2 regions of the Arthrobacter methylotrophus genome follow, and region 1 is predicted to be linked to the other one. Evidence: riboswitches for the same ligand, from Rfam matches in the RefSeq annotation. Region 1 holds a riboswitch; the other holds the start of a gene.

Region 1 (3,339 bases):
GCGGTGAGCAGGTACACGTTGTTGTTCATCTCGCTGACCGAGATACGCCGGACGGTGATGTCACGCAGTGAATGAATGAGTGAGTCCATTCGTCCACTTTACGGAACCAGCGCGGCTTAGCGATTATTCGCGGCCCTGCGAAACCCAGGTGGGATCCGCGGACCGTGAGCCGACGACGGCGTCCGCAGCGCCGTCGAGCACGTCCAGTTGGGCGGCACTCATCACGAGCGACAGGGCGCCCAGGTTCTCGTCGATCCGGTGCGCCTTGCGCGTGCCGGGGATGGGGACCACGCTGAGCTTAAGGCGGTGGCCCTGGGCGAAAAGCCACGCCAAAGCCACCTGGGCGGGAGTTGCATCCCGGCCAGTGCTCTGCGACAGCTCAGCGGCCACGGAGCGCACGGCGGCAACAACCGCCTGGTTCGCGTCAAGGGCTCCGTCGGCAAAACGGGGGATGCGGTGCCGGAAGTCGTTCTCGCCGAGTTGCTCGGCGTTGACGGTCCCGGTCAGAAACCCCCGGCCAAGCGGCGAATAGGGCACGAAGCCCACTCCCAACTCGGCTGCAGCCGGGACGACGTTGCGTTCAACGTCCCGGCTCCAGATTGACCATTCGCTCTGCACGGCGGCGATCGGGTGCACCGCGTTGGCTTCCCTTAGCTCCTCGGCCGTCACTTCCGACAAGCCCAGGTGCCGGACCTTGCCCGCCCGGACAAGCTTCGCCATGGCCTCCACGGTTTCCACAATCGGAACGCGGAGGTCGCGGCGGTGCATGTAGTAGAGGTCGATGACATCAGTGCCCAGGCGGCGGAGGCTCGCTTCCGCCGCCTGGGTCACGTAGGCGGTATCTCCGCGGACATCGGTGTAGCCATCCCGCGGATTGCCCACGATTCCGAACTTGGTAGCCAGCTGGACCTCGTCGCGGCGATCTTTCAACAGTTTGGCGATCAGTTCCTCGTTCTCGCCCGCGCCGTAAATATCCGCCGTATCGATGAAGCTGATGCCGGCGTCTACGGCATGATGCAGTGTCCTGAGGGATTCGGCGGGGTCCACCTCGCCGTACACGGGGGTCAACGCCATTCCGCCGAATCCGAGGGGGCTCACGGTCAGGCCGTCGCCGAGGTGTGCCGTCGTGGTTTCCGGGCTCATGGTTGTCTCCTTCGCCGAGTGGTCATCTCATTGCTGGCAACTCCGCGGGGCGGGGGAGTATTCCGCACGCCCCGGCTCAAAGCTCGGCTGGCTCGGCCACTTCATCATGCTTCTCCGAGGGAAGCACCTTCAATCCTGCTGCGCAACCCACGATTCCCGCGATGAAGAGCAGCTTGAGCGGGCTGGGGGGTTCGACGCCGGTGGCCATCGCCCAGCCGACCGTGAGCGCAGCGCCGATCCCCACCCAAACGGCGTAGGCCGTGCCAAGGGGAATGCGCCCGACTGCGATACTGAGGCCGATCATGCTGAGGGTCGCCGTGACGGCGAAGACGGCGGTGGGGATAGCTTGGCTGAATCCGTTGGACAGGCCGAGGGCCGTCGCCCACACCGCTTCGAGCACGGAGGAGGCCAATAAAACGGCCCATGCGAACTTGGCGGACATTGCTACGCCACCACTTTCAAGCCGACCACGCACACACCGATACCCGCGAGCAGCAGCAGGCGGGCCGCCGTCGGGCGCTCAACTTTGGCGATCATCGCGTAAACGGCCGTGAGGACGACGCCGACCCCCACCCACACTGCGTAAGCGGTGCCAGTGGGGATGGATTGCATGGCGAAGGCCAGTCCCGCGGTGCTCGCAACCACGGTGACGAGAAAGACGGCGGAAGGCAATGGCCTGCGGAAGCCTTGGGAACGGTGGAGTGCGGCCGCCCAGACGGCTTCGAGTCCACCGGAGAGGATGAGGATTAACCACGACATGACATATCCTTTGGCCAGTCTTGTCGCGTGCCGGGTACTGAGCCGTCGTCCGGAGGTCCCTGTGCTGGCCTTTCTTCGAGGCTAGCAAGCTCGACGCCGGGGGGCGAGTTTTCGTGGCGAGCCTCACCAGAGGACATGCCCAGCCGCGAGCACCACCAAGGGACATGTCCAGTGCTGGGGTGTGCGGGTGTGCATGTTGGCATTATGTCCAGCGCCCGGACCTAGGAGTGCGCATGCTCCACGCGGTCGATGGAGATAACGGCCAAGAATCCACGGCCCAGGATTTCCGGACTGCGGGTGTCCGATCCGACTACCGCGTCGTAGCGAGCGAGGTCCACAGGTTCCGTCGTCGCGGCTTCACCGTCTGGTGCCTCCGCGCTTTCCGCAGTCTGCGCGCCGGAAGTGACGGAAGCCTTGCCCTCCAAGAGGACCGCCAACTGGCCCTCGAACACGGGGTGTGCACGCTTCTTGGAGAGTTCGATGATGGACGTGTAGCCCTTGAATTCGCCGGCGCGGGCGATCACGTTGAGATCCCGGATGTCGCCGGTAGGGAGCGCGCTGGAAGAGGCTGCTTCTCCGGAAAACCGGAAGGGCCGGTACTTTTCCAAGGGGTGCTCTTCACCGTCCACCGTGAGCAGCAGCAACTCGCCGTCGATCACCGTGATGACGCGCTCCATACCGGGGAACATCGAGAAATCGCCGGCCGATACGACGTCGGCGATGCTGACGCGCCAGTCCCACGCCCCGTCTTGCGCCGACGCCGCTTCCGGATGGCTCGCCAGTTCGCGGGTCACCCCGCCGCCGTTGCGCCACGGTTGAGGCTTGAGCTCGGCAAAACGGATGATCTCCATGCGCTCCAGCCTAGCCCGAGCCTGCCTTCACCCGGCTGAACGCTCCCGTAACATCGGCGCAAACTTGGCTCGGTTCATCAATCCCTGATGCCCTTGCTAACGTCGTAGGGAGGTAAACGGTTGGAGGCCCGGAATGTTCGTCAAAGTGTGCGGCCTGAGCACGCCTGAATCAGTGCAGGCCGCCGTCGAGTCCTGCGCAGACGCCGTGGGTTTCGTGCTGACCAAGAGTCCGCGCCAGGTATCGCCAGACCGCGCCCGGGACCTACTCGTCCATGTACCGGAAGGTGTGGCCGCCGTCGGAGTCTTCCGCCGCGAGACCGCCGCGGACGCCGTTGCGACAGCCCGCGAGGCTGGCCTGAAATGGGTCCAACTGCACGGCAGCCGCTCGCCGGAAGATGTAAAGACCGTGCACGACGCCGGCATGCGGCTGATCAGGGCGGTCACCATGGGTGCCGCGCCGGAGGAGTTCGAGGAATGGGGCGAGGAACTCCTCCTGATTGACGCCGCTGTCCCGGGTTCGGGGGAGGCATGGGATTTTTCCTCGGTTCGGAAATTCGCTCTGGGTGGGCGCCACTGGTTGTTGGCC
Region 2 (3,339 bases), 4.1 Mb from region 1:
CCAGGCTACGTATTGACATCGGGCCGTCGGCGGCGAGCCTGTCCAGGAGCTTGGCTGCTGTCGACGGCCGAACACACCTCGGGTGCCGGTATCCGGACAGCCACCGCAGATTTGCCAGAAGAACAGCCGGCAACCCTCCGAGGCGCCTGTACGCCCAGCCGACCGTCGCGCACAAGTCCTCCGTCGCATGAAAAATGTCCTGATCCGCCGGAGTCACCCTGTTGTCAGGCCGGACATCGATCACGGCGGCCGAGCCATCCGCCAGCCGGACGAAGTAGTCCGGCACGTGTGAACCCTGGGGGAGGGAGGAAGGCAGGGTCATGCGGAAGGGTTGGGATGAGAAGCCGGCGACATCAGGGTCGAAGTCCAGAAGCATCAGATTGTCACGTTCGCACCAGGATTCGAAGCCGACGTGCCGCTGGTTCGTGGCGCACCACCAGAGACCGGCGAAGTTACGCTGTCCCTTGAATGCTGTCAGACGCCGAATCGGCAATGAGTTCTCAAACGGGATCATCCAGCAATCAGCGAGATAACCAGTCCTGGACGCAGAGGAAAATTGCTCCCTGTAGGTCAGGGCGCCTGGAGCAAGATCGCGTCCGGCACAAGCTTCGGACGCCGCCGCAGCGTGTCCCATGCCACAACTGTAATGAGACAAAACCGGCCAATGCCTTAAGTGAGGTGAGACACGCCGCACCAATGCCTTAACTGCAGTGAGACAAAAAAGGCAATGCCTCATCTGTAGTGAGATTGCCTCACCTTAGGTGAGACAGGACACGCCCTCCCGATTTGAAGTTTTTCCGACTCAGCTGCCGGAGACGCTACTTGACGGAATCTTCATTATCGGCGTTTTGGGTGTGTTTTAGGGTGTGTTTTAGTCCTTGATTTCACCTGCTTTCCGTGGGATCATCAGGTATGACAGCAGTGACGGGAGCCCGTGGAGGGCTAAAGGCCCATCAGGATTCCATCCGTCTTCCCGACCCGGAGCTGGTCCGCGATCTGAGGGATCTGCTGGGGGCGAAGCTGGTCGCGTACATCGGATCGGTGAAGGAAACGCGCGCTGTACGGCTTTGGGCGGACGGGGAAAGGAAGCCCTCCGCCGATGTAATGCGGCGCCTGCGCACGGCCTACCACGTGGCGGCCCTGCTCGGTGAGCGTGATTCCAGGGCCGTGGTGCAGGCCTGGTTCCAAGGGATGAATCCACAGCTTGACGATGTCCCTCCGGCGCGTTTGCTCCGCGAGGGGCAGCTGGACGACGCCGGCCCGCTCGTCCTGGCCGCTGCACGCGCTTTCGCGGCGGCAGGCTGATCGGTGGCTTCTGAACAACTGACCGCGACTGAAGCCGCGGCAAGAGTCTGGCGCGTCGGATTCCAACCGGAGCCATGGGCCTGGAGCGGCTGGGAATGGGCCACGGACGGCAGATTCCCGGGCCGATGGGACGACCTGCACGGCAACTTCCGCACAATCTACGCAGGCTCGAGCCTGCTGGCTTGCCTGCTCGAGGTTCTGGCCGGCTTCCGTCATGACGCCAGACTCAGCATGGAGCTGGACGAGATCATCGAGGACGACGAGGACAAGGTCCTGCATCCGACAATTCCCCCTGGACAAGTCCCCAAGGAATGGCTCGATGAACGCGCGGCCGGATCGGCTGAGTTGTCGGGCCGCTACTGTGCGGTGACCGCCTCCGGCAGCGTCGCAGCCCTGTACCCGCACTTCATCGGTGTGGCCCTGAGCCTGGGCCTGGCTGACTTTGACGCAGCGGCGCTGAAGGACGCCCGGCCGCGGCGCCTGACACAGGCTGTCGCCGCGTGGCTCTATGAAATGACAGACTTCGATGGCGTCACTTTTACTCTCCAGTCTCCCGTTTCGGCCCGGCCAACTACACTCTCACAAGACCATTGCTTTGAATCAAAAGAAACGTTCGTAATCTAACTAGAACCATTGACTAGAACAACCGTCCATGTGAAGGTGAACCAAGGCTCTGAAACCGAGCCTCCGGACGACGGTTCAGTACCCGGCACGCGACAAGACTGGCCAAAGGATCCCTGATGGCATGGCTGCTACTTATTTTCTCCGGCGCACTTGAAGCCGTCTGGGCAGCAGCGCTTCACCGTGCTTCCCAGGCCTCGGGCAGGCATCGCCTCGCCCCCGCCGCCGTGTTCCTGGCCTCCGTGTCCGCCAGCACCGGCGGTATGGCCATCGCGATGCAGTCCATTCCCACCGGCACCGCCTACGCCGTGTGGGTAGGCGTCGGCGTGGTGCTGACCTCTGCGTATGCCGTCATCACCAAAGTTGAAGGCTTGACGGCGACGCGCCTGCTCCTGCTGTCCGGCATCGCCGCGTGCGTGGTTGGCCTAAAGGTGGCCGCGTGATGCTGCAGCGTTCCATCCCCTGGTTCGTACTTCTGACCTCGGCCGTACTGGAAGCCGTGTGGGCCACAGCCTTAGGGATGTCCGACGGCTTCAGCAAACCCCTGCCGACCGTGGTCTTCGCCGCCACAGCAACGCTGAGTATGCTCGGGCTGGGCTGGGCTATCCGCACAATCCCACTCGGCACCGCCTACGCTATCTGGGTAGGTATTGGTGCCGCACTCACGGTGGGCTGGGCGATGGCAACCGGCGTGGAGCCCCTCAGCCTGCTGAAACTGCTGTTCATTTCGGGCATCGTGGGCTGCGCCGCTGGCCTGAGAGCCCAGCCCAGTGGTGCTCCCGAGGGGGAGCTCGAGGCAGTTTCTTCCCGCCGCTGACTCGGAGTGTTCGTCCGGTGAAAAGTTCGCTAGATTTTGCATTCTTAGCTCCCCAGCAACCTTAAGGGGACGCGGCATGCCACACCTAGGCAACAGGTAACTCTTCGGACGGTCGCCTCCGGCACATTGGAGCCTGCATGCTAGAGGCACACCCCAACCCGACGTCAGCCAGGTATCCGAAAGCTGTCAGAATAGGGTCCGATTCTTCTTTTTCTGACAAGGAGTCGAGAATCTCTTAGACCGTAATCTGACAAAAGTGGCACGATCCCAACCGCCAGCGCGACGTATGGGCAGACAGCGGCGCACAGATTTGTGCGGGCACCTTTGCGCGTTCTCGATTCCCCAAGTTGATTGGGCTGGCGCGCAAGAGCTTGCTGCGTCCGACGGTGACGCACGCGTCTCATTCCTTGGCCGGCAAATCCTTAAGTTAGTGGCCGAGCGCTCCACATTTCTCATCCCTCGGCATCCGGAACGCACTTCCCCATCATTCACACGTCTGGCATCCAAGCCAGTAACAGCCGGCTATCGATCGAAAAGGGACAGCCGCCTATTGCCGCCGCTGGTCATGTGCCCGAACCCGTTGCGGACGATGAAGG

Evidence for each region. Region 1 has a riboswitch for guanidine ahead of ABD884_RS00550 (DMT family transporter). Riboswitches for the same ligand answer to the same signal wherever they lie in the genome.
Region 2: another riboswitch for guanidine. It lies ahead of ABD884_RS21570 (DMT family transporter); the one in region 1 lies ahead of ABD884_RS00550 (DMT family transporter).

The regions. Positions count from the first base shown of each region.
Region 1 covers NZ_BAABED010000001.1:110,422-113,760, forward strand. The annotation lists gene ABD884_RS00535 (MBL fold metallo-hydrolase) at 1-89, opposite strand, end outside; gene ABD884_RS00540 (aldo/keto reductase) at 124-1,143, opposite strand; gene ABD884_RS00545 (DMT family transporter) at 1,220-1,585, opposite strand; gene ABD884_RS00550 (DMT family transporter) at 1,588-1,902, opposite strand; guanidine-III (ykkC-III) riboswitch at 1,913-1,977, opposite strand; gene ABD884_RS00555 (HutD/Ves family protein) at 2,124-2,753, opposite strand; gene ABD884_RS00560 (phosphoribosylanthranilate isomerase) at 2,887-3,339, shown strand, end outside.
Region 2 covers NZ_BAABED010000001.1:4,182,888-4,186,226, forward strand. The annotation lists gene ABD884_RS21555 (TnsA-like heteromeric transposase endonuclease subunit) at 1-634, opposite strand, end outside; gene ABD884_RS21560 (hypothetical protein) at 913-1,305, shown strand; gene ABD884_RS21565 (RES domain-containing protein) at 1,309-1,929, shown strand; guanidine-III (ykkC-III) riboswitch at 1,971-2,036, shown strand; gene ABD884_RS21570 (DMT family transporter) at 2,046-2,369, shown strand; gene ABD884_RS21575 (DMT family transporter) at 2,369-2,743, shown strand.